2 regions of the Rahnella sp. PD4 genome follow, and region 1 is predicted to be linked to the other one. Evidence: predicted binding sites of a transcription regulator. Region 1 holds the regulator's gene; the other holds the start of a gene.
The links. Region 1 encodes CRP, which controls carbon source genes, mostly activating them, when cyclic AMP is high. Its sites were predicted from a motif close to ATGTGANNNNNNTCACAT; they were not measured.
Positions count from the first base shown of each region.

Region 2: a site for CRP is predicted at 2,005-2,022, ahead of rhaS (rhamnose ABC transporter substrate-binding protein). Genes of this name have one in related genera too.

Region 1 is NZ_JBLZQF010000005.1:2,557-18,548, forward strand. It holds gene rpsG (30S ribosomal protein S7) at 1-384, opposite strand, end outside; gene rpsL (30S ribosomal protein S12) at 481-855, opposite strand; gene tusB (sulfurtransferase complex subunit TusB) at 999-1,286, opposite strand; gene tusC (sulfurtransferase complex subunit TusC) at 1,300-1,659, opposite strand; gene tusD (sulfurtransferase complex subunit TusD) at 1,682-2,074, opposite strand; gene ACOZIO_RS14070 (helix-turn-helix transcriptional regulator) at 2,071-2,793, opposite strand; gene fkpA (FKBP-type peptidyl-prolyl cis-trans isomerase) at 3,059-3,919, opposite strand; gene ACOZIO_RS14080 (protein SlyX) at 4,213-4,431, shown strand; gene slyD (peptidylprolyl isomerase) at 4,502-5,101, opposite strand; gene ACOZIO_RS14090 (YheV family putative zinc ribbon protein) at 5,300-5,503, opposite strand; gene kefB (glutathione-regulated potassium-efflux system protein KefB) at 5,579-7,387, opposite strand; gene kefG (glutathione-regulated potassium-efflux system ancillary protein KefG) at 7,387-7,941, opposite strand; gene ACOZIO_RS14105 (ABC transporter ATP-binding protein) at 8,071-9,990, shown strand; gene ACOZIO_RS14110 (LysE family translocator) at 10,045-10,647, opposite strand; gene ACOZIO_RS14115 (hydrolase) at 10,748-11,743, shown strand; gene ACOZIO_RS14120 (YheU family protein) at 11,740-11,985, shown strand; gene ACOZIO_RS14125 (phosphoribulokinase) at 12,137-13,006, shown strand; gene ACOZIO_RS14130 (OsmC family protein) at 13,010-13,417, opposite strand; gene crp (cAMP-activated global transcriptional regulator CRP) at 13,780-14,412, shown strand; gene ACOZIO_RS14140 (YccS/YhfK family putative transporter) at 14,474-15,992, shown strand, end outside.
Region 2 is NZ_JBLZQF010000004.1:25,738-41,729, reverse strand. It holds gene ACOZIO_RS11975 (sugar ABC transporter ATP-binding protein) at 1-801, opposite strand, end outside; gene rhaS (rhamnose ABC transporter substrate-binding protein) at 870-1,862, opposite strand; gene rhaS (HTH-type transcriptional activator RhaS) at 2,254-3,072, shown strand; gene aldA (aldehyde dehydrogenase) at 3,260-4,699, shown strand; gene ACOZIO_RS11955 (LUD domain-containing protein) at 4,768-5,349, shown strand; gene ACOZIO_RS11950 (hypothetical protein) at 5,490-6,566, shown strand; gene ACOZIO_RS11945 (alpha/beta hydrolase) at 6,586-7,344, opposite strand; gene pqqU (TonB-dependent receptor PqqU) at 8,143-10,296, shown strand; gene ACOZIO_RS11935 (glucose/quinate/shikimate family membrane-bound PQQ-dependent dehydrogenase) at 10,496-12,895, shown strand; gene ACOZIO_RS11930 (SH3 domain-containing protein) at 12,975-13,136, opposite strand; gene ACOZIO_RS11925 (acyltransferase) at 13,145-13,603, opposite strand; gene ACOZIO_RS11920 (DUF596 domain-containing protein) at 13,818-14,180, shown strand; gene ACOZIO_RS11915 (hypothetical protein) at 14,187-14,831, opposite strand; gene ACOZIO_RS11910 (DUF4440 domain-containing protein) at 14,969-15,349, shown strand; gene ACOZIO_RS11905 (DUF1272 domain-containing protein) at 15,356-15,595, opposite strand; gene ACOZIO_RS11900 (MFS transporter) at 15,626-15,992, opposite strand, start outside.

The DNA of each region.
Region 1 (15,992 bases):
TGCAGCATCAGAAAGTTCGTTCGCCAGGCGGAGAGCCATGGATTTATCACCGCGTTTACGAGCAGCTTCAACGATCCAACGCATTGCCAGAGCATTACGACGAACCGGACGGACTTCAACTGGAACCTGATAAGTTGAACCACCTACGCGGCGGGACTTAACTTCGACAGTCGGACGAACGTTGTCCAGAGCGACTTCGAAAGCTTCCAGGTGGCCTTTACCGCTACGTTGAGCCAGGGTCTCAAGAGCAGTGTAGACGATTGCTTCTGCAGTAGATTTTTTACCATCTACCATCAGAATGTTGACGAATTTTGCCAGCAGTTCGGATCCGAACTTAGGATCTGGCAGGATTTTACGTTGACCAATGACGCGACGACGTGGCATGGAAATACTCCGTTGTTAATTCAGGATTGTCCAAAACTCTAAGAGTTTATTTTGACAGTAAAGTGAAAATGTTTGGCCTTACTTAACGGAGAACCATTAAGACTTCGGCTTTTTAACGCCGTATTTAGAACGAGATTGCTTACGATCCTTAACGCCTGAACAGTCCAGTGCGCCACGGACGGTGTGATAACGCACACCTGGCAAGTCTTTTACACGACCGCCACGGATCAGGATCACGGAGTGTTCCTGCAGGTTATGACCTTCACCGCCGATGTAGGAGGTAACTTCAAAACCGTTAGTCAAACGCACACGGCAGACTTTACGCAGTGCGGAGTTTGGTTTTTTAGGAGTGGTAGTATATACACGAGTACATACGCCACGTTTCTGCGGGCAAGCTTCCAGCGCTGGAACGTTGCTTTTAGCAACCTTCGTAGAGCGTGGTTTGCGTACCAGCTGATTAATTGTTGCCATTAAAAAGCTCCTGGATTTTGGTTCATAAACTACTTTGTAAACGCGTGATAAATCGCCCCATAAAAAGCATTAGCTAATATGGGGACGCAGAATTTTAGGGCTGACCTAAGAGGGTGTCAAGAAATATACAGCACATCGATGTTTCACCATGCTGTTTGCTGGGCATGTTTCTCAGTCAGCGCGACGAAACCAGTATAGTCGATCAACGTGATTTTGTGTGAAATTTGACCAACCAAACCGCGAGCCGCCAAATCTTCGCTTAAAACATAAATAGACTGCACATGATGACTCATCAGGTTGCATGCCTCACTGCCATCAAGTGCGGCCAGTACACCGTCCTGCATCAGCAAAAGCGCATCGTCTTGGGTGATCATATTAATAAGCAATGCAAAATCACAATGTTGCGGGGAATTGGCAAGCGTAAAAAGCATAGGATTTCCTGATTTAAAACGTCATGACCACATCATAATCAGCCAACCGCTGACGAATTTCAGCAACGGGTAACGTCTCAACATTCAGAACCCATTCATGACAAGCAGACAGGCCCCGCGTCTTTAAAGACTCTTCACAAACAAAACACTGATCAACATCGTAAAGAGATAACACGCCGAACGTGGCAATATAATTACGCGCTAAAATTTTTTCCGGTTGCTGCACTGGCATTAACTGGAAAACACCGTCAGACATGAAAAACACACCGATGCTTTCAGTCAGCGCGGAGGTCGCCAGCAAAGCATCCAGCCCTTCCCGCCCTGCGGACGTTCCGTGTGGGCCCTGCGTGAATACAAACGCTATCTTCTTCATTCTTGCTCCCTGTATTCACACATCAGAACTGTACCAGACGATCACAGGTCAGCGAAGCTTCAGCCAGACTGCCCAACCCGGTCAGGGTAAAACCTGGTTGTAAGTTAGTCTGCCCATGCCCCTGATTATGGGCTTCCGTTTCATCTATCACACCGCGACGCAACGCGGCGGCCACGCACACATTCAGCGCCACCTGATAATCTGCGGCCATACGCTGCCAGGCCCGGACCAGATCGAATTCATCGGAGGCCGGCGCGGAAAGCAAATTACCATTAAGCACACCTTCGCGATAAAAAAATACGCTGTCGAGGTGATGGCCGCTGGAGATCAGCGCCAGTGCAAACTGGTACGCGGCGCTGGCTTGCTGAGTGCCGTATGCAGGGCCGGTGACCAGCAGGCAGTAACGCAGTTTCAACGTTCGTTCCCCACCAGCTCACCGCTTTTAAACTGGCGGATATACAGGTAGACCGTATGCTTGGAAATGTTGAGGCGATCAGCAACCTGATTGATGGCATCTTTGATATCAAAAATACCTTTTTCATAAAGATTCAGTACAACCTGACGGTTTTTCGCATTGTTCGACACATTACGATCAGCATTGACTTCTTCAATCGTAAATTCCAGCGTTTGGGCAACCAGATCATCCACGGATGAAGCGAAGTTAACGGACGAGGCAACTTCCTGCGTCTCCGGTGGCATAAACGTCTGAATAATTTGCGAGAAAGGTACGTCAAGATTCATGTTGATGCACAGCAGGCCAATCACACGCTGCTCACGGTTGCGTATGGCAATGGTGACAGATTTCATCAGCACGCCACTTTTCGCACGGGTGAAATAGGCTTTGGACACATTACTGTCAGCACCGGTCATATCATGCAGCATGCGCAGTGCCAGATCAGTAATCGGCGAGCCGATTTTACGACCAGTATGCTCACCATTAGCAATCCGAACCGCTGAACATTTCAGGTCTTCCAGAGAATGCAGAACAATTTCGCAATGCTCACCAATCAGCATTGCCAGCCCATCCACCACAGCCTCGTAGGAAGACAAAATCTCGTGATCAACCTGGCTGAAAGGACGTTGGTCCAGCAAATCCAGTTCGCCGGTTTCGCCAGTTATAAGCGAATTAGACATTGAAGCTACCACCCTCTATATCGCGCCTTCCAACGGGAGTCAGGACGCATTATTCATCAATTCAGGGGCGTTACTGTATCAAAAATACAGAATAAACGGCCTGACGATTATATGGATCTGTGACGTTATGCCGGGGAGACAAAAGCGTCAAGTTATCATCATAGAGTAACCGCAATAAAAAGAAGGGCTGGTTCAAATAAAAGTCACATGCCAAAAAAAAACCGCCGCATTAAGCGACGGTTTTTATGCAGTAACTCAGCACGACTTAGTTTGCTTTTGGTGCAGCTTCTGCTTCAGCAGGTTTTTCTGCAGCTTTTGGATCAGCTTTAGGCGCGGCTTTCACATCCAGCAGTTCAACGTCGAACACCAACGTGGAGTTAGCCGGGATCCCCGGAACGCCAGTTTTGCCGTAAGCCAGTGCCGGTGGGATGACCAGCTTGATTTTGCCGCCTTTCTTGATGTGCTTCAGGCCTTCGGTCCAGCCAGGGATAACACCGTCAAGACGGAAGGACAACGGCTCACCACGAGTGTAAGAGTTATCGAACTCAGTTCCGTCCGTCAGCGTACCTTTGTAGTTAACAACAACGGTATCGCTGTCTTTAGGTGCTGCGCCGGTACCTGGTTTTTCAACCTGATACAGCAGACCTGATTCAGTCTTCTTCACGCCTTTTTCTTTGGCGAAATCAGCACGGAATTTGTCGCCTTTGTCAGCGTTAGCTTTGGCATCCTGCTCCATCTTAGCCTGCGCGGATGCTTTCACACGACCTTCGAAGGTTTGCAGAGTCTGCTCAATTTCCTGATCAGACAGTTTGCTTTTATTTGCAAACGCATCCTGAACGCCAGAGATCAACTGGTCTTTATCCAGTTTGATGCCCAGCTTTTCTTGCTCTTTCAGGGAGTTGTCCATGTAGCGACCCAGAGATGCACCCAGAGCATAGGCAGCCTGCTCGTCATCACTTTTGAATTTGGCCGTGTCTGTTGCTGCCGGAGCAGTTGCAGCAGGGGCGGCGGCTGGCGCAGTTGCAGCAGCGGCCGGTGCTGTGGCTTCAGCAGCCATAACCTGAGTGGCATTCAGGGCGATCGCCATGGTGGTTGCCAGCAGAGTTACTTTAAACAGTGATTTCATCCATTTCTCCAAGACCAGAAGTGTATGACCTCTGGTAATAATTACGAAAGTTCGGCGGTTACTATAACTGTCCGTCTCACGACAAAACAATCTCTATACACGTCATTAGCGTCTTATTCCGACCTTTTTTGCATCAATAAGTTTCGTCACAGGATCGGCATATACGGATAAAGCGTCAGGGAGGTCAGGTAATCCTGTGGCTTTACGGGTAGAATCGCCGGTCTACAATACAGGATGAGGTTCCGGTCAATGCTCAACATGATCAACGTGGGCCACACAGTGAGGTAATGATGATGAACTCAAACACCGTTGAACAACGTCTGGAGATGCTGGAAAACAAGCTGGCTTTCCAGGAGATTACCATTGAAGAGCTGAACATGATTGTCACACAACATCAGCTGGAAATGAGCAGACTGCAAGATCACCTGCGTCTGCTGACCGACAAACTCCGTGCCAGCCAGCCATCAATGATTGCCGATCAGTCGGAAGAAACCCCTCCGCCGCATTATTGATGCTGATTTCAACGTAGCAAAAAGGCGCCCGGGGGCGCCTTTTTCTTTAACTGCTAAACGTGCAACGCGATTAATGACAACCGCAACCGCCGTTTCCGCCGCAACCACCTTTCTTACCGTGATCATGACCGTGGTCGTGATCATGGTCGTGGCCGTGACCACCGCAGCAACCTTCACCATGTTCATGATCATGATCGTGGCCGTGTTCGCCGTGAACGTGGCCGTGAGCCAGTTCTTCTTCGGTTGCTTCACGGATAGCGACAACTTCAACGTGGAAGTTCAGATCCTGACCGGCCAGCATGTGGTTTCCGTCAACCACAACGTGGTCACCGTCAACTTCAGTGATTTCAACAGGCACCGGGCCCTGGTCGGTGTCAGCCAGGAAACGCATACCGACTTCCAGCTCATCAACACCCATGAACACGTCTTTAGGCACGCGCTGAACCAGGTTTTCGTCGTAGTTGCCGTAAGCATCGTTCGCACCAACATGCACGTCAAAAACATCACCAATGGCATGGCCGTCCAGCGCTGTTTCCAGACCGGAGATCAGGGAACCATGGCCGTGCAGGTAATCCAACGGTGCGCTCACCGGAGATTCATCAACCAACACACCGTCTTCTGTACGAACCTGATATGCCACGCTGATGACCAGGTCTTTTGCTACTTTCATGATAACTCCTACCGTTGGAAACTCAATTTGTTGTCTGCGGGCGTTTCGTAACGCACGCAACTTCGCTTAAGGCTAATTCAGTGACGGCCACTTTTCGATGAGATCATCCTGAAAAGCGCGACCGGATAAATTTGGCGAAGAGTGTAGCGGAAATCCGCGTCTCTGTACTAACAGCATAAAAAAACACGAGCCATAACGCTACTTCGGATCGAAAATACCAATCACCTGCTCTTCCGGCCGGAGTTTCTTGCTGACCTGCGCATCCGTCTGACGCTGATGGTGTCCGCACTTCACACACTCCACCACTTCCACCTGATCTTCCTGCCATAAAGCCAGCGTATCCATCGCCTTACATTTCGGACACACCGCGCCAGCGATGAACCGTTTACGGGTTATAGCCATATTACTTCTCCAAAAATTGCCGACATTGCGTCCGGTCAGTTTTCGATCAACAACCGAATTTTTTTCGCTACCGGACTATTCATCATCGTCCCAGCCATCAAGCTGGCGGCGTTCGTTATGCATTTCGCTCTGGAAGATATCTTCCAGTTCGCGCCGGGCTTCTTTCACACGGGAAATTTGTGCCACATCGCCACGGTTTTGCGGCACCAGTTCGCGCAACATACGCATATCGAGACGGCGAAAATGCTGTTGTGCACGGTACGCACTGTGCGGATGCATGCCCAGCGTCACGAGCGCTTTCTTACCTAACTCCAGCGCACTGGAAAACGTCTCGCGGGAAAAATTCACGACGCCCGCCTGCAAAAGCTCATGCGCTTCAACACGTCCGCGGGCACGCGCCAGAATATTCAGATGCGGAAAATGTTGCTGGCATAAATGCACGATCGCCATCGTATCCTCCGGTTCATTGGAGGTAATAACGATTGATTTTGCTTTTTCCGCACCGGATGCCCTGAGGAGTTCCAGTTCGGTCGCATCGCCGTAATACACTTTGTAGCCGTAAGTGCGCATCAGCCCGACGGCGCTGATATCGCGCTCCAGCACCGTAATGCGCATTTTGTTGGCCATCAGCAAACGCCCGATCACCTGTCCGAAACGCCCGAAGCCAACAATAATCACCTGCGGCTCATCATCCTGCACAAAGTGTTTTTCATCGCTCTCTTCGCCGTCGTTATAACGCTTCACCAGAATCCGGTCGACCCACTGCATCAGCAGCGGCGTGGTCATCATGGATAACGTCACCACCACCAGCAACAACGAAAGTTGCGAGGAAGAAATGACTTTTTGCGCACCCGCCGCTGAGAACAGCACGAAAGCAAATTCCCCGCCCTGACTGAGAACGGCAGAGAATTGCAGCCGGACCGAAGTACGTAAACCAAAAATACGGGACAGCCCGTACAACACGCCGGTTTTAACAGCCACCAGAATAATCACACCCGCCAGCACCAGCAAAATGTGGGTGTAAAGCACGCCCAGATTCAATGCCATACCGACAGAAATAAAGAACAGCCCGAGCAGTAAACCCTTAAACGGCTCGATGGCGATTTCCAGTTCGTGCTGATATTCGCTTTCCGCCAGCAAAATCCCGGCGATAAATGTCCCGAGCGCCATCGAAAAGCCCAGCGTATCCATAAACAATGCCGAACCGAGCACTACCAGCAACGCGGCGGCGGTAAACACTTCCCGCACGCCGGAGGCCACAATCAGCCGGAAAATAGGTCGCAGCAGATAGCGTCCGCCGATCAGCATCCCACCAAACGCCAGGACTTTCAGGCCAATCATTTCCCAGTTATTGCTGCCTTCGGAGCTGCCAGCCAGAATCGGAATCAGGGCCAGTGCCGGGATCACCGCAATATCCTGGAACAGCAGCACGGCGAAACCGAGCTGGCCGCCTTCATTACGCGTCATGCCTTTATCACGCATCAGTTGCAATGCCATCGCCGTCGATGACATCGCCAGCCCGATACCGCCAATCACCGCCGCCTGCCAGGAAAACTTCGTGAGATACAACAGGCCGCCGAGCACCAGCGCGGTCAGGATCACCTGCCCGGCACCAACGCCAAAAATTTGCCGCCGCAGCGCCCACAATTTCCCGGGGTTCAGTTCCAGCCCGATGATAAACATCAGGAAAACCACACCCAGTTCAGAGAAGTGCAGGATTTCATCCACGTCACGGATAAAACCTAAGCCCCACGGACCGATGGCAATGCCAGCCAGCAAATAGCCGAGCACCGCGCCGATACCTAAACGTTGCGCCAGCGGCACCGCGACCACCGCAGCGAATAAAAACAGCAGGATTGCCGTAGGTATATTTGAAACATCCATCAGACGATCCCTCCGTGCGGTAACGGGGATCGCAGCCATTCACCGTAGGCTTCAGCGTGGCTTTGCAACACATCAGGTTTCTGACGTCGTGCCCAGTAAATAATGATTGGCGTCATCCAGTGCATATGACACATCGCCGAAGTCAGTTCAAACGGGCGCATAATGTCAGACATCGGATAGCGGTTATAACCGCCTGCACGGTATGCGCCTTCCGGCTCACCGGTGGTGACGACCGAACGCCAGTATTTGCCGTTAAGTGCATTCCCGCCAGCACCGCTGGCAAACCCCCGCGCCAGCACGCGATCCATCCATTCTTTCAATAATGCCGGGCAGCTATAAGTATAAAGAGGGTGCTGGAAGACGATCACTTTGTGTTCGCGCAGCAACTGTTGTTCACGGTGGATATCAATAAAAAAATCAGGATAGTGAGCGTATAAATCATGCACGGTGACATGTTCAAGCTGCTGTGCCTGCTGTAACAAAACGCGGTTGGCGACTGAATCGGGTGATTCCGGGTGGGCGTAAAGCAGCAAAACCTTTGGTGGCTGCGACATCAATACCTCCAAAGCGTCGTCAGGGTGCGGTTTTTCCGTTACCATGCTTCGCAAAGACAAAATGGGACGCGATACGTCTTGTTTAAATCATTATCATGACAATTTAACATACTCTCAACACGGCGCTTTATGATTGTTTTCTCCTCCTTACAAATCCGACGCGGCACTAACGTGCTGCTGGACAACGCGTCTGCGACCATCAATCCCGGCCAGAAAGTCGGGCTGGTGGGCAAAAATGGCTGCGGTAAATCCACCCTGATTTCACTGCTTAAAGGTGAAATGAGCGCCGACGCAGGCAACCTGACTTTTCCGTCCAACTGGGCACTGGCCTGGGTCAATCAGGAAACACCGGCTCTGGACGAGCCTGCAATAGAGTATGTTATCGACGGTGACCGCGAATTCCGTCAGCTGGAAGCACAATTACAGCACGCCAACGACCGCGATGACGGCCACGCCATCGCCACGCTGCACGGTAAACTTGATGCAATTAACGCCTGGACCATTCCGGCGCGTGCGGCGAGCCTGCTCAGCGGGTTGGGATTTACGCAGAATCAGTTACAGCAGCCGGTCAAATCCTTCTCCGGCGGCTGGCGCATGCGTCTCAACCTTGCGCAGGCGCTGATTTGTCGTTCCGATTTACTGCTGCTTGACGAACCGACCAACCACCTGGATTTAGACGCGGTGATCTGGCTTGAAAAGTGGCTGAAAAGCTACACCGGCACGCTGGTGCTGATTTCTCATGACCGTGATTTTCTGGATCCTATTGTCGATAAAATACTGCATATCGAACAGCAGACGCTGAACGAATACACCGGTAACTACTCGTCTTTCGAACGCCAGCGTGCGACCAAACTGTCGCAACAGCAGGCTTTGTTTGAAAGTCAGCAGGAAAAAGTGGCGCATCTGCAAAGTTATATCGATCGTTTCCGGGCGCAGGCGACCAAAGCCAAACAGGCGCAGAGCCGTATTAAAATGCTGGAGCGCATGGAGCTGATAGCCCCGGCGCACGTAGACAATCCTTTTCATTTTAGCTTCCGCTCACCGGAAAGCTTGCCCGATCCGCTGCTGCGGATGGAAAAGGTCAGCGCCGGTTATGGCGACACCACGATTCTGGAGTCGATCAAACTGAATCTGGTGCCGGGTTCACGTATCGGTTTACTCGGCCGTAACGGTGCAGGTAAATCGACGCTTATCAAACTGCTGGCCGGAACCATGCCGCCGCTTCACGGGGACATTGGGCTGGCAAAAGGCGTCAAACTCGGTTATTTCGCTCAGCATCAGCTGGAGTTCCTGCGCGCAGAAGATTCGCCGCTGCAACATCTGGTGCGTCTGGCGAATAAAGAAACCGAACAGCAATTGCGCGATTATCTCGGCGGATTTGGTTTCCACGGCGATAAAGTGACGGATCCTACCGGGCGGTTCTCCGGCGGTGAAAAAGCGCGCCTGGTGCTGGCGCTGATTGTCTGGCAGCGCCCTAACCTGCTGCTGCTTGATGAACCGACCAACCACCTGGATCTCGACATGCGTCAGGCACTGACCGAAGCGCTGATCGACTTTGAGGGTGCGATGGTTGTCGTGTCGCATGACCGCCACTTATTGCGTTCCACTACTGACGATTTGTATCTGGTACACGGCGGCAAAGTGGAACAGTTCGACGGCGATCTGGAAGATTATCAGCAATGGCTGGTGGACATTCAGCGTCAGGAAAGCCAGCAGGATGCACCGGCTAAAGACGGCGGCGTTAACAGTGCGCAATCGCGTAAAGATCAGAAACGTCGCGAAGCCGATTTCCGCAACCAGACTCAGCCACTGCGCAAGCAAATCACCAGGCTGGAAGCACAGATGGAGAAACTGGGTACCGAACTGGCAGCAATTGAAGCCCGTCTGGCCGACTCCGCCATTTATGACATCAGCCGTAAGGCCGATCTCACGGAGTGTCTGCAACAGCAGACCAAAGTGAAAGGTGCGCTGGAAGAGACTGAAATGACCTGGCTCGATGCCCAGGAACAACTGGAAGAAATGTCTAAAACTTTTGATATCGACAGCTGATCGTATGCTCACAAACGGGAAAGGAGCCGTGATGGCTCCTTTTTGGTCTGTAAATTAATGCCAGATTAACAGCACACAGGCGGCGGTCAGAATACCCATCGCAATGTTAAAAGTGTACCACGCACGCTTGCTGCGCAGCAGGCGACCAATCACCGTGCCGAAGCCAAGCCAGATGATGCCCGATACCAGGTTCACCAGGAACATCCCAAGGCTGATACCGGCAATCGAAGGATTATAGGCGGCGCCCGCCAGACTGAAGCTCGCGACCGCACCCAGTCCCATCAGCCAGGCTTTCGGATTAAGAAATTGCAGCAACCAGCCCTGATACAAACGGATCGGTTTTGGCGGCGGCGCACCGGTTTCCAGTTTTTCATAGGCAGACGTTGCAATCTTCCACGCCAGCCACAGCAGATACAGGCTACCGGCGATTTTGAGAAACAGGTGTAACGCAGGATAAATCGTGATGAGACCGCCGACACCAAAGGCCACCAGCAGCAAAATACTTTGCATACCAAGCATAATGCCGACCATCAGCCAAAGTGAACGGAAGAACCCAAAGTTAGCGCCAGACGTGGTGAGTAACATATTGTTCGGGCCGGGGGTAATGGCGGCGACCCATAAAAATCCAAGCATCGATAAAAATAAACCAGGTTCCATTTAATTTGGGTTCTCCGACCCGAAAGATGTGCGATAGCATTGAAGCTAACAGCGTGATATTGATCGCACAAGAGCCTCTTAAGAGAAATTTATTCATCTTATGGTTGAAACCTTTCGCCCCTTACGCGGGGCCAGTAATCCGCACATCCAGACGCTACTCCCGCGACTGATAAGACGGCATGCAACACTTAAACCTCACTGGCAAAGGCTGGATACGCCGGACGGCGATTTTCTGGATTTAGCCTGGAGTGAAGATCCGGCACAGGCGCGACATAAACCTCGCATGATCCTGTTTCACGGCCTGGAAGGCAGCTTTTACAGCCCGTATGCGCACGGCTTATTGCAGGCGTGGAAAGACAAAGGCTGGCTTGGTGTGGTCATGCATTTCCGCGGATGCGGCGGTGAACCTAATAAGCTGCTGCGTATTTATCATTCCGGTGAAACCGAAGATGCCCGCTTTTTCATTCACTGGCTCAATGAGACCTATGGCGAAGTCCCGACCGGCGCGGTAGGTGTGTCACTCGGCGGCAATATGTTGACGTGTTATCTCGGGCAGGAAGGCGAAAATTGTACGTTGAGCGCCGCCGTGGTGGTCTCCGCACCGCTGATGCTGGAACCTTGCGCTTACCGGCTGGAACGCGGTTCATCACGGATTTATCAGCACTATCTGCTCGGTCAGCTCAAAGGCAATGCCTCGCGTAAGCTGGCAAAATACCCTGGGACATTGCCCGTCACGCTGGCGCAACTGAAAGCCATGCGTCGTCTTCGTGAATTTGACGATGCTATTACCTCAAAAGCGCACGGATTTACCGACGCGCTGGATTATTACCGCCGGTGCAGCGGTCTGCCGTTACTGGCACAGGTCAGAACCCCCCTGCTGATTATCCACGCCAAAGACGATCCGTTTATGACACCCGACGTCATCCCGAAAGCAGAAGATTTACCGGATTGCGTGGAATATCAGTTAACGGAACATGGCGGACATGTCGGCTTTGTGTCCGGCAGCTTACGTAACCCCCAAATGTGGCTGGAACAACGCATTCCGGCCTGGATCGCCCCCTATTTAGAAAATAAGACTAAGGAAAAAACAGAGTGATTATTCCCTGGCAGGAACTGGATCCTGAACTGCTCACCAGCGTGGTGGAATCCTTCGTATTGCGCGAAGGCACCGATTACGGCGAGCAGGAAAGATCGCTGGAACAAAAAGTCGATGACGTGAAACGTCAGCTGAAAAGCGGTGATATTGTGCTGGTATGGTCAGAGTTGCATGAAACGCTGAATATTATGCCACGCGGTCAGTTCCGCGCCGGGCAGGAAGAAGTGCCGCAGGACGGGTAGAGCCGCTCGAAAGCAGGTTGTGACAACCTGTCACTTCGCGAATAAATATGGTAACAATAGGCTTAATTATGCGCAGCACGGCACTACATTTTCAACCACAGAAAAGACCGCGTCACGCCAGCCTGTATCCCCTTTCTGGAGAAAAGCATTTATGTCAGCCAAACATCCTGTTATTGCCGTTACCGGTTCGAGCGGTGCAGGCACCACGACCACCAGCGTGGCGTTTCGTAAAATATTTCAACAGCTTGGCTTACGCGCTGCGGAGCTGGAAGGCGACAGTTTTCACCATTTCACCCGTCCTGAAATGGATGCGGCGATCCGTAAGGCACGCGATCTCGGGCGCCACATCAGTTATTTCGGGCCGGAAGCCAATGACTTTGGTTTGCTGGAAAAAAGCTTTATCGAATATGGCAAAACCGGCACCGGCCGTTCACGTAAGTATTTGCATACTTATGACGAAGCGGTTCCCTATAATCAGGTGCCGGGCACGTTTACGCCATGGCAGGCGTTGCCGGAACCAACGGATATCTTATTCTATGAAGGCCTGCACGGCGGTGTAGTGACAGACAAAATTGATGTCGCCGCCCAGGTCGATTTGCTGGTCGGCGTTGTGCCTATCGTTAACCTGGAGTGGATCCAGAAACTGGTGCGCGATACCGGGGAGCGTGGCCATTCACGTGAAGCAGTGATGGATTCCGTCGTGCGTTCGATGGATGATTATATCAGCTACATTACGCCGCAGTTTTCCCGCACCCACATCAACTTCCAGCGTGTGCCGACTATCGACACCTCAAACCCGTTCGCAGCAAAAGCCATTCCGTCACTGGATGAAAGCTTTGTGGTGATCCATTTCCAGGGACTGGACGACATCGATTTCCCCTATCTGCTGGCAATGTTGCAGGGGTCATTTATCTCGCACATCAAAACGCTGGTGGTACCAGGTGGGAAAATGGGGCTGGCAATGGAGCTGATCATGGCGCCACTGGTGCAGCGCCTGATGGAAGGTAAGAAAATCGAGTAAACTTTATTCCGCTGCAATCACTTCAAAGCTGTGGGTGATGGTGGCCGCTTTACCCAACATCAGAGACACTGAACAGTATTTTTCGGCAGAAAGGCTGACCGCACGTTCAACAATCTTATCGGTCAGATCCTTACCGGTGACGATAAAATGCAGATTGATATGCGTGAACAGACGCGGCGCTTCTTCGCGGCGTTGTGAAGTCAGCTTCACTTCACAATCACGCACGTCATTACGGCCTTTCTGTAAAATAGATACCACGTCAATTGCACTGCAGCCGCCTGCGGACATCAGTAACATTTCCATCGGGCTTGGGGCTTTATCGCCCGCGTTACCATCCATTGAAATCTGATGACCCGACGCTGACTCACCTAAAAAGGTCAGCCCTTCAACCCATTTGACACGTGCGTGCATGAACTATTCTCCCGGTGAATAAACTTTTAGAAATCTGCTCTCAGAGTACCCTTTAGACCAAAATCTGGCAACGTAACCCGATCGCCATCATGCTGAAGCGAGACAACAGAAGACAGCATCTCAAACCTGTGCTACAAACAAAGCCGAAACATACTTTCCAGTAAATTGCGGTGACGGTTTTTGCGGTTTAAGAACAGAACCCACGGTGTTAACAGCAATAAACAGGCTGTTGCACTCCGACATCCGCTTGCAGCATTTCTGGGGAGTTATATGCTGAAAGGGCGCTTTGGATTTGAAGTGCCATACAGGGAACTCTGAGCCCTGTGATTTTGGGCAGCGATAACAACAGAGGATAATAGCTAATGGTTCTCGGCAAGCCACAAACAGACCCGACTCTTGAATGGTTCCTGTCTCACTGTCATATACATAAGTATCCTTCTAAAAGTACGCTGATTCACCAGGGTGAAAAAGCCGAAACGCTTTACTACATCGTGAAAGGGTCAGTTGCTGTCCTGATTAAAGATGAAGAAGGCAAGGAAATGATACTGTCCTACCTTAACCAAGGTGACTTCATCGGTGAGCTGGGACTCTTCGAAGAAGGTCAGGAACGTAGTGCCTGGGTACGTGCTAAAACTGCCTGTGAAGTGGCTGAAATTTCGTATAAAAAGTTCCGCCAGCTGATTCAGGTTAACCCGGATATTCTGATGCGTCTCTCCGCGCAGATGGCCAACCGTCTGCAAGTGACGTCAGAGAAAGTCGGCAACCTTGCCTTCCTCGACGTAACCGGTCGTATCGCTCAAACGTTGCTCAACCTGGCTAAACAGCCTGATGCAATGACCCATCCGGACGGGATGCAAATCAAGATTACCCGTCAGGAAATTGGCCAAATCGTCGGTTGTTCACGTGAAACAGTCGGACGAATCCTCAAAATGCTGGAAGATCAGAGCCTGATCTCCGCACACGGGAAAACGATTGTCGTTTACGGCACACGTTAATCCCTCGAAAATTGGCGCGGCAGAATACTGTCGCGCCTTTTTTATGGGCTAAGCTTTACCCATGACGTTATGGCGAAAACTGTTTTACCATCCTGAAGTGAATTACGCGCTGCGCCAGACGCTGGTGTTGTGCCTGCCTGTTGGCATTTGCTGGCTGTTTGGCAACTTGCAAATGGGTCTGCTGTTTTCCCTCTGCCCGGCCTGCTGTAACATCGCCGGTCTGGATACCCCGCACAAACGCTTTTTCAAACGTCTGATCGTCGGCGGTTCACTGTTTGCCGTGAGCAGTATTCTGCTGCAACTGATGCTGGAAAACTGGCACGTTCCGCTGCCGCTGATCATGCTATCGCTGGCGTTATTGCTCGGCGTTACCGGTGAAATCAGCCCGTTACATGCGCGCCTGTTACCCGGCGCGCTGGTAGCCACTATTTTCACACTGAGTATGGTCGGCGTGCGCCCGATGTGGCAGGCACCGGTGCTGTTCGCAGCAGGCACAGCCTGGTACGGGGTGTTTAACTGGGTGTGGTTTCGTATTTCGCAAGAACAGCCTATGCGCGAAACGCTCAGCCAGCTTTATCTGCAACTCGCGGATTATTTCGAGGCCAAGTACAGTCTGCTGACGCAACATACCGATCCCGAGACGGCGTTGCCGCCATTACTTACCCGTCAGCAGCAGGTTATCGATCTGATTGCCCTGCTTTATCAGCAATTACACATGCTGCCACAACACGGACATCATCATCACCATAAGCGACTGTTTCAGCTTTTTCAGGTTGCTCTCGATTTGCAGGAGCACATTACCGTCAGCCTGCATCAGCCGGAGGAAGTACAGAAACTGGTTGAGGAAAGCCATGCAGAAGCGGTAATCCGCCGCAATGCGCAGGTGATTTCCACCCGTCTTCGGGTGATTGCCGGCGATATTCTTTATCACCGTTTATCTGAGCGCTTTACCATGGCCAATGAGCTGGCTGCGCTGGAGAAAATCGCCGCGCGTAATCCGGACAATCCGGTTGGCCAGTTTTGTTATTACCATTTCAGCCGCATTGCGCGCCTGCTGCGGACCCAGCGCCCGTTATACCGGCGCGATCTGATGAGCACCCAGCCACGGCTGCCCTCCTGGACTGCGCTAAAAAGCTATCTTTCTTTCAAATCCGTGGCCCTGCGTAATGCCGCGCGTCTGGGCATTATTTTAGCGATTGGCAGCAGCCTGGGGCTGTTCTTCAATTTGCCCAAACCGTACTGGATTTTGCTGACTATCATGCTGGTCAGCCAGAACGGCTATAACGCCACGCGGGTCAGGATCCAGCACCGTGCGCTCGGTACGCTGGCCGGTTTGCTGATTGCTTCAGGATTGTTAAAACTGGCGCTACCGGAAAGCACCACGCTGCTGTGCATGCTGCTGATCACCTTGTTGTCCTATACGGTTTTACGCAAAAATTACGGGCTGGCGATGGTCGGCATGACGGTGACGGCAGTGTATACCCTGCAACTACTGGCGATGAACGGTGTGCATTTTCTGATACCAAGACTGGTCGATACGCTGCTCGGCTGTGCGCTGGCCTTCGGTGGCACCCTCTGGC
Region 2 (15,992 bases), on a different contig from region 1:
GTTTTGCACTTCAAGCACGGTTTCCCCAGGCTCGCAGTTCACTTTCGGGTATGCCTGACTGACTTCACGGCCCACCATCATGGTCACCATCTGCTGCTCGCTGATGTCACTGATTTTGCCGGAGCCGACATAGCTGCCATCGCGCAAAACGGTGTAGTAATCGGAGAGGGTGAAAATCTCGTCGAACTTGTGTGAGATAAACAAAATAGCTTTACCTTCATGTTTCAGGCGTTCGACAATCTGATAAAACTCAATAATTTCGTGCTGAGAAAGGGCGGCGGTGGGTTCGTCGAGAATCACCACCTGGGCATCAAACGACAGTGCGCGGGCGATCGCCACCATGTGGCGTTGCGCGATACTCAGTTCTTTGAGGATAGCGTGAGGGTCAATATTCACTTCAAGTCGCGTCAGGATATCACGCGCCTGCTGATGCATCGCCTGCCAGTTCAGACGCTTGAAAATGCCGTGATAAAGATAGTGGCCGACAAAGATATTCTCGGTGACAGAAAGTTCGTCAAACAGTACGGTTTCCTGATGGATAGCGGTGATGCCAACTTTGTGGGCGGATTCGGGATTCGGCAGTTTTATCGGAATAGCTTTATAGTGCAACTCCCCTTCCTCCGGCTGATAAATGCCGGTCATGACTTTCACCAGCGTTGATTTTCCCGCGCCGTTTTCGCCAATCAGGGCGGTTACTTTACCCGGATACAAATCCACGTGAACGTTATTTAACGCCCTGACACCCGGAAAGACTTTGCTGATGCCCTGCAATGACAACAGCGGTGTCGCTGAATCACTCATGTTGTTTCCCCAGTCTGACTAAGTACAACAAAACGGCTGACCGGTAATCCGGCCAGCCGCGTTCAGGATCAGAAGATTTTAGAGAATTTATCGATATTACTGGCGTCGTAGACAAAGGGTTCAGCCATAGCACCGCTGCCGTCTGCATCAAGTTTCACTTTACCTAAACGGCCCATGCTGGCTTCCGTCTTAGTGGCGGTGCCTTTCACCAAATCATCAGCCAGATAGGTGGCGGCGTAACCCAGATCTATCGGGTTCCAGATGGCAAAACTTTTCGTTGCACCGGATTTCACTGCGCCTGCCATTTCAGACGGCAGCCCGAGTCCTGTTACGTAAACCTTACCGATTTTGCCCTGATCTTTGACCGCCTGCGCCGCTGCCACGATACCCACGGATGAAGGGGAAATAATCACTTTCAGATCCGGGTAGGATTTCAACAGACCAATGGTTTCGCGGTAGCTTTTATCTGACAGATCATCACCATAAGCGACGGTCACCAGATTCACCGAAGGGTATTTCGGCAGCACTTTTTTCATTTCCGCAATCCACAGATTCTGGTTGGTGGAAGTAGGGGTTGCGCTCAGGATCGCGACATCACCTTTCTCCACATTCAGCGCTTTCAGCGCGTCGGCAGCCAGTTTGACGTTGGTTTCACCAATCAATGCATTGTTGGAGGGATTGAGATGGATCTGGCGGCCATCTTTGGCGACACCGGAATCCCAGGACACCACTTTAATGCCGCGCTGCATGGCTTTTTTCAGCACCGGCACCAGTGCATCGGGGTCATTGGCCGAGACGGCGATGGCGTCGACGCCCTGCGCAATCAGGCCATTTAGCACTTCGATTTGCGCTTCGGCGGTGGTCGTTGTCGGGCCGGTATAGATTACTTTTACATCACCCAGTTCTTTGGCAGCCTGCTGAGCGCCGACGTTTGCTGCTTCAAAAAAACCGTTGCCCAGCGACTTTGCCACCAGTGCAATTTTCACTTCTGCCGATGCCGCGCCTGCCAGCAGAATACTGCCCGCCATCAGGGTGAGGCTCAGTACGTGTTTTAATTTCATTGTTTGTACTCCGCATAAAGTTTAACGACTAAAAAATTGCCGACGCGCCAGGCGCATGATCACGACTCTAGGAGGTTGCTGACAGGCTCACCTTTCCGCGAGTGCCAGTTCAGCGCGAACTATGGCAAAGATGCAAAGGTTTAAGCGAACAACCTCACAATTTGATAACAATCTTGTTTCGGTCATGCCAAACGGTCAGAAAAACACACATTACCGGTCTTAGAAAACCGCACTGAAATTGGGCATAAAGCTACGCAGGGTGCCGGATTGCAAAGGATTTAATAAGGAAGGGAATGTTTTGTTCAAAAGCGGCTGGCGGATCACAGTTTCAACCCGATGGACACTCCGGCGCCGACTAAGATATTACGATAATGTTAATAAGGAGTCGGAAATGACCGTGTTACGCAGTAGTGAGTATTTTCTCTCAGGAGATTTCCCGGTCGCTATTGAACCCCGTTATCCGCAGGAAACCTTTCCTGAACATCATCATCAGGATTTCAATGAAATTGTGCTGGTTGAGCATGGCACCGGCACGCACGTTTTTAATGATCAGCCGCTGATCCTGAGTTCGGGCAGTGTGTGTTTTGTACGCCACTGCGACCATCATCTCTATGAAGATACCGACCACCTGCATCTGACCAACGTGCTGTATCGCAGCCCGAATGCGTTTCGTTTTCTCAACGGCGTCGGTGATTTACTGCCACAGGAAGTGGACGGGGTCTATCCTGCGCACTGGCGCATCAGTCCGAATCAGATAATCCAGGCTAAAATGCTGATTGATTTGCTGGCGCGATCCCCTGCTATGCAATCTCCGCAATCGCAGGCGCAGCAGGAATTATATTTTATGCAGCTGTTATTGTTACTGCGCAAAGGCAGCCGTGAGGTGGGTTATCGCGGGCAGGGCGGTGATCTGAACAATCTGCTGGACTGGTTGAATGAGCATTACAACGAGGACGTCGACTGGCCTGAACTGGCTGCGCGGTTCTCAATGTCGCTGCGCACCTTGCATCGCCAGATGAAACAGCAAACCGGCTGCACACCGCTCAATTACCTCAACCGCCTGCGTCTGCTCAATGCGCGTAACATGCTGCGTTTCAGCGACAGCCCGATAACCGAGATTGCGCACAACTGCGGTTTCTGTGATAGCAATTATTTCTCCACATTGTTTAAACGCGAATTTGGTTATGCCCCCCGAAGTGTGCGCCAGTAGCCCCGTAATTTGCAAAAATGTTATGTCAGTCAGTCCGACCATGACATTTTTGCCATTTCTCAAAATTAAATGGCAACCACGGAAAGGTAATGACTCCCCGGATAGAACAGGCTGTTAAAACTTCACAAAAAAGAGCTTTTTTATTAACAATTCGTTCATCACCTCTATCCGTATTTGGAGACGCTACATGAGCACAGTTCAGAAACGTATGTACATCAACGGCGAGTTCGTCGAAAACACGGGCGGTAAATGGATTGACGTTGTGAATCCGGCGACAGAACACGTGATTTCGCAGATCCCCGAAGGGTCGGCTGAAGATGCTAAAAAAGCCATTGATGCGGCCGAAGCGGCGCAACCGGGCTGGGAAGCCTTGCCTGCAGTAGAACGCGGCGTGTGGCTGCATAAAATCGCCGACGGTATCCGTGAGCGCGAAGCCGAACTGACTGAAACCATTATTGCGGAGGGCGGTAAAACCTACGGCCTGGCGCAAACCGAAGTGCTGTTCACCGCCGATTATCTTGACTACATGGCGGAATGGGCCCGTCGCTATGAAGGGGAAATCATTCAGAGCGACCGGCCAAATGAAAACATCTTTGTGTTCCGCAAAGCCATCGGCGTGACCACCGGTATTTTGCCGTGGAACTTCCCGTTCTTCCTGATCGCCCGTAAAGCAGCACCGGCGCTGATCACGGGTAACACCATCGTGATCAAACCGAGTGAAATCACGCCAAACAATGCGGTGATCTTCGCGGAAATTATTCACAAAATTGGTCTGCCAAAAGGTGTGCTGAATATTGTCACCGGCTACGGTCCGACAGTCGGGCAGGAACTGGCGGCGAATCCGAAAGTCGGCATGGTCAGCCTGACCGGCAGCGTAGCAGCAGGCATCGCCACCATGACCGCAGCGGCGCAGAATGTCACCAAAGTCTCGCTGGAACTGGGCGGCAAAGCCCCGGCTATCGTAATGAATGACGCAGACTTGGATCTGGCGGTGAAAGCCATCGTCAGTTCGCGCGTCATCAATACCGGGCAGGTGTGTAACTGCGCGGAACGCGTTTACGTGCAGGAAGGGGTGTATGACGAATTTATTTCCCGCATCAGCGAAGCGATGAAGAAAGTCACATTCGGCAATACCGCTGAGCAAAAAGAGCTGGATATGGGGCCATTGATCAGCGGTGCAGCATTGCAGCGTGTGGAAGAAAAAGTGGCGAAAGCCGTGTCACAGGGCGCAAAAGTATTGCTGGGTGGAAAGCGTCATGGTGATAAAGGTTTCTTCTATCAGCCGACAGTGCTGGTGGATGTAAAGCAGGATATGCCGATTATGCATGAAGAAGTGTTTGGCCCTGTACTGCCGGTTGCCACGTTCAAAACGCTGGATGAGGCGATTGCCATGGCAAACGACAGTGAATACGGGCTGACGTCATCGATTTACACCAGCAACATCAATACGGCGATGAAGGCGCTTAAGCAGCTGAAATTTGGCGAAACGTACATCAACCGCGAAAACTTCGAAGCCATGCAGGGCTTCCACGCGGGCTGGCGTAAGTCAGGTGTCGGTGGCGCCGACGGAAAACACGGTTTGCAGGAATATCTGCAAACACATGTTGCATACCTGCAGTTCCATTAATGAACACACTGTGGCCGGAGCAGGGTAACCTCTCTCTCCGGCTGGCTTTCACCTGACAAGGAAACCCCGTGAGCCGCAATGATTTCCTGACCGGCATTCGTCAGCATAAATTTATGCAAACGCTGTTCCCGTCGCCCGCTGAAAAATCTACTCCGTCAGAAGATTTTGGCCGTGCGCTGACCCTGATGGGGGGGATTTGGGATGACACTTTCCTGCGGACGTCGCCAAACGGTTATATGACCCTCAACGCCTATCTGCGCGGGTTATATCCGGCAGATTCTCTGTTTTGTTCCGCTACGCCGGAGATTATCGCAGAGAGGAATCTTGACGCCCGGATGCAGGCCGCATCGCTGAAAGATGTCGATGTCGGCGTGGTCCGCGCCTGTTTTGGTGTCGCAGAAACCGGCGCTGTATTTCTCAGTGATCCGCAACTTTGTGTGAATTCCCTCAGTGCGATGGCTAAAAATCTGGTGGTGCTGCTCGACATTAATCACATCATCGAACACCTGCACCTTGCCCACCGCCAGCCGCAGCCATTCAACGCCCGCTACGCGATCCTGGTCACCGGCCCGGCGGCGATGGCCGACAGCGAAAGTGCGCTGATGCTCGGCGCGAAAGGTGTCAAAAGCCTGCGGGTGATCGCGATTTAAGTCAGAAAATCCACGGATCCTGCTGTACTCACCTCGCGTAAAATAACTCCTGTAAATAAAATAAATCCTATCTGATACAATGAGTAAACAGGTGCACAACGGGCGTGTCCTGACTTTTACGGCAAGTGAGTGCGTTAACCATGAGCGTGATACAGAGCCTTATCAAACAAGCATTTGGAACCGGTAACGGCAACGAAGCGGCCACTTTCCTGGCCAGCGCGTGCAACCGGATGAAGGCCATGGATAAAATGACCATTGCCCGTGAAGTAGAGAGCGCACTCAGAGGCGTCAGTTTCAGCCGCGCCGAGTCAGAGAAAACAAAAGTAAAAACTGTTTACAAAGACACCGCCGTCACGCTCGAAAAACTCCTTTCACTGGAAAAACAGGTCCGCAGCCTGACGCATGAACTGGCCGTTGCACGCAACCAAACACATGGCGGCAATACAGAAGACGTTGAGCGGATGAAAGGGGAATTATCACGTCTTAATACGCGAATCAGCGAACTGCTGCGCCAGGCCGATATACAGAAAAAGCAGCACGCCGATGAACTGACCTTGTTGCGCTCACGCCAGCGGGCGACTGGCAATTCAAACTCCGCAGAACTGGATGCCGCAAACCGGCTGATTGCTTATACCGGCAGTCAGATGGCTGCGATGGCGGCAGCGCGCGATACGCTGCAACAGCGTTTAAGCCGGCTGGAAACCGAGTCGGAACGCCAGATGCGTGAGGAAGAGGATAAACGTCATGCCGCCAACCGTCGTGCCGACGGGAATTACGCCCTGCTCGGGCAACAGAAAGAACTGACGGCTGAGGCGAACCGTAAAATCACACAGCTTCGTGCCAGCCTGAAACTCGAAGAGTATGAAGGGCAGAGTGCGAAAAACGAAAAGGCAAAACTGAAGAAGAAAATCGCGGAACTGGAAGAGGAAAACAGCTGTCTGGCCGAGCGTTTGCGTGATAACGAAGAAGACTGTGAGCGTCTCAGCGACGCGCTTGACCGGACAAATCAGGAATTTGCCGCCTACAAGGCGCAAAAGGAACGCCTGACCCGCTGGATCCACGTACCGGGTGCCATGATGGGAATTTCCGTCGTGGCACTGGTATTGTATTCAGATGCCCAACCCGGACATCTGTTTGACAGCCTCGCCCCCGCTGCATTTCTGGGCTGTGTGGTCTATGCCCTATCCCTGATGATCGCGTTTACCCGCAGGGCGTAGAGGAGCACGTTTCCTGCCTTTACTTCACCGCCCCTGTTGCCGCCTGCTCAATCAGTGCGGCCACTTCTTTTGGATGTGATTCATAAACCGAATGGCTGGCACCTGCGATTTCGACGGTGTGGCTGTGCGCGCGTTTGGCGTACATACGTTCTAAATCAGGATTAATGATCTTGTCGGACTTCGCCACCATGTACCAGCTTGGTTTCACTTTCCATGCCGGATCAGGAATGTTTGCCGTGAATACGCTGGCGGACGTCAGCATCTGGGCCTGCGCTTCAAATTCAGCCTGTTTGCGCGGCAGGTCTGCGGCGAAATCAGACGGGAAATTGGCCGGATTGATGTACAGGAAACCGTCCGGCGTTTTCACAAACGGATGCGCGGAGTTCGGGTATTTCTTGCCGTTAATTGCTTCCGTTTCCCCGTTATCCAGCGCATGTGCTGCGATGTAAACCAGCCCCGCCACGTGCGGATCATTTCCTGCTTCCGTAATAATCGCGCCGCCGTAGCTGTGACCGACCAGGATCGCCGGACCGTTTTGCATGTCCAGAATACGTTTGGTGGCGGCGACGTCATCCGGGAAAGACGTCAGTGGCTCCTGCACCAGTGTCACTTTATAGCCGTCATGCGTCAGGATGTCGTACACCGGACGCCAGCCTGAACCGCCGACAAACGCGCCGTGAACCAGCACAATATTTTTCACCGGCGCAGCGTTGGCTGCCTGAGAACCGAACGCCGCTGTGGCGGCAAACAACAATGTTGAAACTAAACGTAAACGCATGGCATGACCTCTTTTACTGTGATCAGAAATGAAACTCAGTGTGTGAGGCCACTTTGAGCGCGGTGCTCTGACAGAGGAATGACGTGCGGATGACAAAAACATCATAAAGCCGCAGAAGCCGCAGGCCCCGAAAGGCGCTGTGAAAACGTTTCCCCGGCATTATTTGCGGGTATTTTAGGCGTGGCGGGAATTTTCCATTTTATATGTTTTGTAAAGAGGTCAGGGTTTCATTATGCGAAACGAATCGTCTGAAAAAACGGCGATGAATATGTCGCCGTCTTAAAAGAATGGTCTATATTTATTCTGTAGCCTGCGTTTTCGCGTGGGTTTCGAAAGACGAAGCGGAATTAGCCCACTGAAAGTCTTCTCTGATAAATACGTGTCTGGTGTCTTTTTCGTTTTTCACAGATATGATAATTATCAAGTGGTTATATATTATGTAATCGTTACCACCGGGGCGCGGATAAATAACAGGCGAGGGTAGGGTGATTTTTCGAATGAAAGCAGATTCTTATTTTTTGTCGTAATAAAAACGGGTACAGGCGAATAAAACCCCGTATTTTGCGCGGAGATGGAATGTGAAATCGGGCCCAGATGTACACTGCGTGCGGTATTTTGTTAAAAAGTTATATTTGTAAAGTTGCGTATGTACTAACAGGAAGAAAAAATCTATAGTGAGCCCCTTCACGGCTCTCAATCAGATTGGTCGATTTATGTCTACTTCTTATGTCCAAAATTGAGAGATGCGTCGTCTTTTTTTGACTCAACCTTTTAACGTAAAACAAAAGAAATCATAAAGTGAACGCCAAAACCTCTGCTTTTATCATCACGTTTCTGTCATTTTTTAACCCGGTATCTGTCAGTTACGCCCAGTCTTCGACGGCGTTACCGAAAGAGGATGCCGGTGACAGTTCCGGTTCATCAACACTGATGGTCATCAAGCGTGAAAGTACCGGGAAACTCTCCGAACTCGATACGCCGGCTGCGGTCAGCGTCATTGATGGCGACGATTTCAGAAACAGCAAAGCCCAGGTCAATCTTTCCGAAAGCCTTGGCAGCGTCCCCGGTTTACAGGTTCAAAACCGCCAGAACTATGCACAGGATTTGCAACTTTCTGTTCGCGGATTCGGTAGCCGTTCCATGTATGGCGTGCGCGGCGTGCGTATTTACGTTGATGGTATTCCGGCCACCATGCCGGACGGACAGGGGCAAACGTCTAATATTGATCTCAATTCCGTAGACCGCGTTGAAGTGTTGCGCGGGCCGTTTTCGGCACTGTATGGCAATTCTTCAGGCGGCGTGGTTAATGTCGATACCCAAACGGGTTCACAGCCTGCCAAACTGGAAGCGGGTACGTATTTCGGCAGCTATGGATCGTTTCGTAACAGCATTAAAGCCAGCGGCGCAACCGGAGACGGCACGCATGCCGGTGATGTGAATTATCTGATTTCCGGTTCCCGTTTCACCACTGACGGTTACCGCGACCACAGTGGTACGCAGAAAAATCTCGGCAATGGCAAACTGGGCGTGCGTATTGATGATGCCAGTACCCTGACGCTGATGTTTAACAGCGTGTCCGTAGATGCCAATGATCCGGGCGGCCTGACAGAATCTGAATGGCACGATGACCCGAAGCAGGCTAAACGTGCCGATCAGTACAATGCCCGTAAGAGTCTGGATCAGACCCAGGTCGGATTACGCTATCAGCGACAGATGAGCGAAAACGACGAGTTCAGCCTGATGACCTATCACGGCGAGCGTCACACAACGCAATACCAGACGATTCCTGCGGCATCGCAGAAAAATCCGCTGAACGCGGGCGGGGTGATTGTTCTTGAACGTAAATATTCGGGTGTGGATACCCGCTGGAAACATGACGATCAACTAGGTTCTGTGCCGTTCTCGGTCACCGGCGGTCTGGATTATGAAACCATGACTGAACGTCGTTTCGGTTATGAAAATTTCAACAGCGAAGGCGATCTGGGCGTAAAAGGTGACGAGCGTCGTAACGAAAAGAACGTCATGTGGAACCTCGATCCTTATCTGCAAACCACGTGGAACCTGACATCGCGCTGGACGCTGGATGCCGGTGCGCGTTACAGCACGGTCAGTTTCGACTCGCAGGATTATTACATTACCGGCCGCAATCCTGATGACAGCGGTTCGCGCCGTTATCATAAACTGCTGCCGATGGCGTCCCTGAACTATGCCGTAACGCCGGCACTGAACACCTATATTTCTGCCGGTCGTGGTTTTGAAACGCCGACCATTAATGAACTGTCTTACCGTAGTGACGGCCAGTCTGGCCTGAATCTGGGGCTGGAGCCTTCCACCAGTAACACCGTGGAGCTGGGCAGCAAATGGCGCGTGGGTAACGGTTTAGTGACCGCAGCCGTATTTCAGACTGATACCGATGATGAGCTGATTGTGGCAAAAAGTGTCGGTGGACGTTCGAGCTACACCAACGCGGGTAAGACCCGTCGCCGTGGTCTGGAATTGTCGTTAGATCAGCAAATTGAAGAGAACTGGCGCGTGAAAATGGCCTGGACGCTACTCGATGCGACCTTCCGCAACGAGACCTGTGGTGCGGGCGATTGCACACCCGCAGGCAACCGTCTGCCTGGAATTGCGCGCAACATGGGCTACGCTTCCCTTGAGTGGGCGCCGCCGGAAGGTTGGCATGCGGGTGCCGATGTGCGCTACATGAGCGACATCGAAGTGAACGACGAAAACAGTGAACAGGCACCGGCTTATACCGTCGCCAGCGTGAATGCGGGGTACCGCTTCAACTGGAGTAACGTGACGCTTGATCTGTTTACCCGCGTCGACAATCTGTTTGACAGAAATTATGTCGGTTCTGTGATCGTCAATGAAGGCAATGGGCGTTATTACGAACCTGCGCCTGGCAGGAATTACGGTGGCGGCGCTACGCTTTCTTATAGTTTCGAATAATTTACAGTCCGCAAGCACTTTACGAACAGTAAGAACGTTCAGTCAGTAACAACACGAACCACGCAGTGTTGCCTGTTACCTGCAATTCCTGACGCAGGCAGCACCTGCAAGGAATGACACCCGGTGAGAACCGGATGTTCTTGAAGATTCAGGTCGTCCCTGAATCGACGATTATAAAAAATCAGTAAGGTCATCAACTATGGAAACGAAAGCCTCGTTATCACGCATCGTCGTCATAATTACCGCTTTGTTCGCCGCGTTAAGCGGGATTTATCTTCTTGTCGGCGGTATCTGGCTGGCAAAATTAGGGGGTTCTCTTTATTACATTATCGCCGGTGTTATTTCGCTGGTTACTGCGTGGCTGCTCTACCGCCGCCGCTCGTCTGCATTATTGTTCTATGCAATCTTCCTGTTCGGCACCACTGTCTGGGCTGTATGGGAAGTGGGCACCGATTTCTGGGCACTGACGCCGCGTCTGGACGTCACCTTCTTCCTGGGGCTGTGGATCCTGCTGCCTGTCGTATATAACCAGATGCTGGCGAAGAATGGCTTCGCCCGTGGCGCGCTGGCCGTTTCTCTGCTGTTCACGGTTATTGTGCTGGGTTACTCCATCTTCAACGACCCGCAGGTTATTAACGGCACCCTCAAAGCGGCGGATTCTGCTCCGGCAAAATCTGATTCCGGCATTCCGGATGGCGACTGGCCGGCGTATGGTCGTACTCAGGGCGGTACCCGTTACTCGCCACTGAGCCAGATCAATGATAAAAACGTCAGCAAGCTTGATGTAGCCTGGACTTTCCGTACCGGTGATCTGAAGACCCCGAACGATCCGGGCGAAATCACTGACGAAGTGACGCCAATCAAAATCGGCGACATGCTTTACCTGTGTACACCGCACCAGAAGCTGTTTGCTCTGGATGCCGCGACGGGTAAGGAGAAGTGGAAGTTCGATCCTGAGCTGAAACCAAACCCAACCTTCCAGCACGTCACCTGTCGCGGTGTGTCTTACCATGAGACCACGCCAGCAGCAGAAGGTAACGCGACTAACGGCGCCGCGCCTGCTGTCTGTTCCCGTCGTATCATTCTGCCTGTCAACGATGGTCGTCTGTTTGCGCTGGATGCCGAAACCGGCGCACGTTGCCCGGCATTTGGTAACAATGGTGAACTGAACCTGCAAGGCAACATGCCTTATGCGACACCAGGCCACTATGAGCCAACTTCACCGCCAATCATCACCAAATCAGTGATTATCGTGGCCGGTGCGGTGACCGATAACTACTCAAACCGCGAGCCTTCCGGCGTGATCCGTGGCTTTGATGTTGAAACCGGTAAACTGCTGTGGGCTTTCGATCCGGGTGCTGCTGAACCGAATAAATTGCCGGCTGATGGCCAGCATTTCACACCAAACTCCCCGAACTCATGGGCACCTGCGGCTTATGATGACAAACTGGATCTGGTTTACCTGCCAATTGGCGTGGCAACGCCGGATATCTGGGGCGGTAACCGCACACCGGAGATGGAACGTTATGCGAGCGGCCTGCTGGCGCTGAATGCGACCACCGGTAAACTGGCCTGGTTCTATCAGACTGTTCACCACGACTTGTGGGATATGGATGTTCCGGCGCAGCCAACTCTGGCTGATATTACTGACAAGAACGGCAACAAAGTTCCTGCGATTTATGTCCCGACCAAAACCGGTAACATCTTCGTGCTGGACCGCCGTGACGGTAAACTGATTGTCGATGCCCCTGAGAAACCTGTTCCGCAAGGTGCAGCGAAAGGTGACCATGTGTCTCCGACTCAGCCATTCTCGAAACTGACCTTCCGTCCTGAAGCTAAGCTGACTGGCAAAGACATGTGGGGTGCGACGATCTACGACCAGCTGATGTGTCGTGTGATCTTCCACAAACTGCGTTATGAAGGCACCTTCACACCGCCATCCGAGCAGGGCACCCTGGTATTCCCGGGCAACCTCGGTATGTTCGAGTGGGGCGGTATTTCTGTGGATACAGACCGTCAGGTGGCTATTGCTAACCCGATCGCCCTGCCATTTGTGTCTAAACTGATCCCGCGCGGTCCGGGCAACCCTATCGAGCCAGATGCGAACGATAAAGGCGGTTCCGGTACCGAGACGGGTATTCAGCCGCAGTACGGCGTGCCATTTGGCGTGACGCTGAACCCGTTCCTGTCTCCGCTGGGCTTCCCATGTAAACAGCCTGCATGGGGTTACATTTCCGGTGTTGACCTGAAAACCAACGATATCGTGTGGAAAAAACGTATCGGTACCGTGCGCGACAGCTCACCATTACCGCTGCCGTTCAAAATGGGTATGCCAATGCTGGGCGCACCGGTTTCTACCGCCGGTAACGTGTTCTTCATCGCGGCAACTGCAGACAACTACCTGCGCGCGTTCAACATGAGCAACGGTGACAAACTGTGGGAAGCACGTCTGCCAGCAGGCGGCCAGGCGACCCCGATGACTTACTCTGTCAATGGCAAACAGTACGTTGTTATCGCAGCAGGCGGTCACGGTTCGTTCGGCACCAAACTGGGCGATTACATCATCGCTTACGCACTGCCAGATGCTGACGCTAAGTAATCAGGTGTCATAAGATCTGAAATTTGAAAGGCCGCGAAAGCGGCCTTTTTTGTCACGACCGCGCGGGTAACTTTAGCCTTCACGCGATGATGTTCCTTACGTTTTCTTCAGGCACCCAGCCTGATTCCCCGGATTTTTTACATGCCCAGAACCAGCCATTGAGCTTTTTCTCCAGCGTGAGGATTTCCCCCGGAACAACCGATAATTCATATGCCGTATATTTTTCAGTGCAAATTCCCACCAGACGAGCTACAACGCCCGCAACCACCGTGCCGGATTTCCCGCGTAAACGCCTTTCACCGTGATGTCTTTCGTCACTACGCTTCCTGCACCAATCACTGTACCATCGCAGATTGTGACGCCCAGAATGGTCGCACCGCTGCCAATGGAAACATCGTTACCCACGTGAATTCTGGCCCATGAGTTTCGTTCCGCATCAGGCCTGCCGGTTTTAAACATATCATTAGCAAACATCACACCGTGGCCGATAAAGCAGTTTTCCCCGACAGTGACATATTCACAAATAAAGGTATGCGACTGGATTTTTGTCCCCCGTCCGATGCTGGTGTTGGCCTGAATTTCCACAAAGGGTCCGACAAAAACGTCGTCATGCAAAGTGCAGTCATACACATTAGCGGGTTCGTAAATCATCACATTCTGGCCTGCTTTTATATTACGGATTTGCACGTTGCGTGAGGCGTAATGCATTTTATTTCTCCTGTCTGAAGTTACCCGAACAATTTCGATGAATATTGCGGGTGATAGACCGATGAGTCTTTAGTTTTTAGATATTGGGAAGTATCGTTCATCATAAAATAGCAAGGAAAACGCGTTATGACAGATATGGACACTGGCCGCAGGATGAATAGCGGAGTGTTTTGCTGTTAATATCCAAATTATTTGAATAATAAAGGCTCCGGTAATGGAAATTAAAACAGTCTGCGATGCCGTTTCAGAAAGTGCCTGCGGGCTTTCAATGGGGGCCGTTTGGCAACATATCAGTGTCGAATGCGCGCACATTCCTGACAACGATGCCTTTCGGGTTGAGGTGTTTTTTACGTTGCTGGAAAGATTGATGAATGAAGGGGGAATCAGACTGGCTTGTAACGGTGAATTTCTTCGCGGAACCCATGCCCGGCAATTACAGCAGTTAAAAGATGCGTGGCCCCGGGGGAATTCAGAGGATGAATTTGACGATCTCGATGATACCGGTTACTGGTTTTTAGCCCGATCACCGGCAGGAATTGTCTGGATCATGCCCGATGGCAGGGAAATCTGGACATAGGTTTCGCTATTTCCGGCAGCTTGTCACTTGCGGATAATTGCGGCAAACCAGCATGAGTTTATCTTTCGGCTCGAAATCTCTGTCTAACATGCATTGCTGGATTTTTGCAGCCTGCATTAGCGTCGGCTCGAAAGGGCGGGAGCCCAGAGGTTCCGGGTAACCACATTCGTACATGACGCTGATGGCGAGGCGATCATTTTCAAGTTCATGTGAAAAATGCAACGAAGCGCCTGCTTTACGCCAGCTGATTCGCTGGGATTCTACGACGCCTGAACCCGGTTTAATCGGATAAAATCCTTTATCAGCAAGAAAAGGCAAAGCATCAAGTTGTTTCTGGCTGAGCGGATGTCCCTGTTGTTTTTCAATGCACGCCGGTGTGCTTTTGTGGACATCACAGATATGAAAATCATGCTTATAGGTAAAGCCTTTCCCCTCCATGCACTGGTAATACAGCACCGTTTCATTAGCGGTAAAATCAGGTTCCGGTCCCGGCAGCGGAACGCCACATTGTCCCATTGCAACACGCGCGTCATCTATGGTGCTGCCAGGGCGCTGCCACTGGGTTAAATCAGGTGGAGGCGGACAGCCGGTGAGCAGAAAAACCGAGGCGATCAGTGCAGATAACGAAACCAGAGAAGTGGTGCGGGGCATAAAAATCCTTTTTAATAATAATGATATAGAATTCTTTAACTCCCTTTATGCGGCGGGAGTAGCAGGAGAAGGATAACTTTAGCTCAGTTTCAGGAAACAGACGCGTTTATATATATCCTGAAGTAAGGAGAAGACCGATGACCGTTGTTTTGGATGAAATTAAGGCACTGGAATGCAGTCTCCATGGTGTCCGGCGGAAAGACAAATTATGGCTGGAAAAGGTTTTGCATCCGGATTTCAGGGAAATCACGCGTTCGGGGGTGATGGTTGACCGGCAACAAACAGTGGCGGCGCTGACTGCTGAAACGCAGGATTTAAGGCTTGAAGCAGAGGGTTTTCAGCTACAGACGCTTAATGAAAGTTGTGTGATCCTGACGTATAAAACCTTTCTGAACAGAGGTAACGAAAACCGCCGTTACACGTTACGCGCATCTTGCTGGACGAATGCCGGAGGAACTGGCTGGCAGATGATTTTTCATCAGGGCACGCCAGCAGCTGAAACGCTGGCGTGCGGATAACGTTCACTAAGAAGCACAGCCCTCAGGCTTAAAGACCCGCGTGGTGGAGGCCGGATTATTTGCCAGTTTGTTCGCCGGTCTGCGCGGACGGGCAACCAGTTCTCCGCCGCAGTTGGGGCATATCCCGTGAAGTTTGTCTTCGGCACAGGATACACAGAATGTGCATTCGAATGAGCAAATCCTTGCGTCGGCGGAAGGCAGCAGGTCGGTGTTACAACACTCACAGTTAGGTCTCAGTTCCAGCATAGAATTTATCCTTCAACAGTATATTTACGTTCAGCCATTCTGCGGGTGACCGGCAGCATTTCGCAAGCGGCTGATGCTGATCACACTTGCCAGAACGGTTGCCATCACCGCCACCCATAAACTGACCTGTACTGCCTGGGCTTCCTGCAACACACTCCTGGCTGAATAAATTGTCAGGATAACGCCGACGCAGGCGGCACCGAGACACTGGCCGAAGGTGCGCATAATGGCCAGTACGCCGGAGGCATAACCGCTGTTTTCCCGCGACGCATTGGAAAGCATTTCACGGTTATTCGGGCTCTGGAAACAGCCGAAGCCCAGTCCGCAGATAAAGCTTCTCAGACCGATATCCCAGACCTGTGGATGTGCGGGGAGTTGCGCAAGTAACAATAACCCC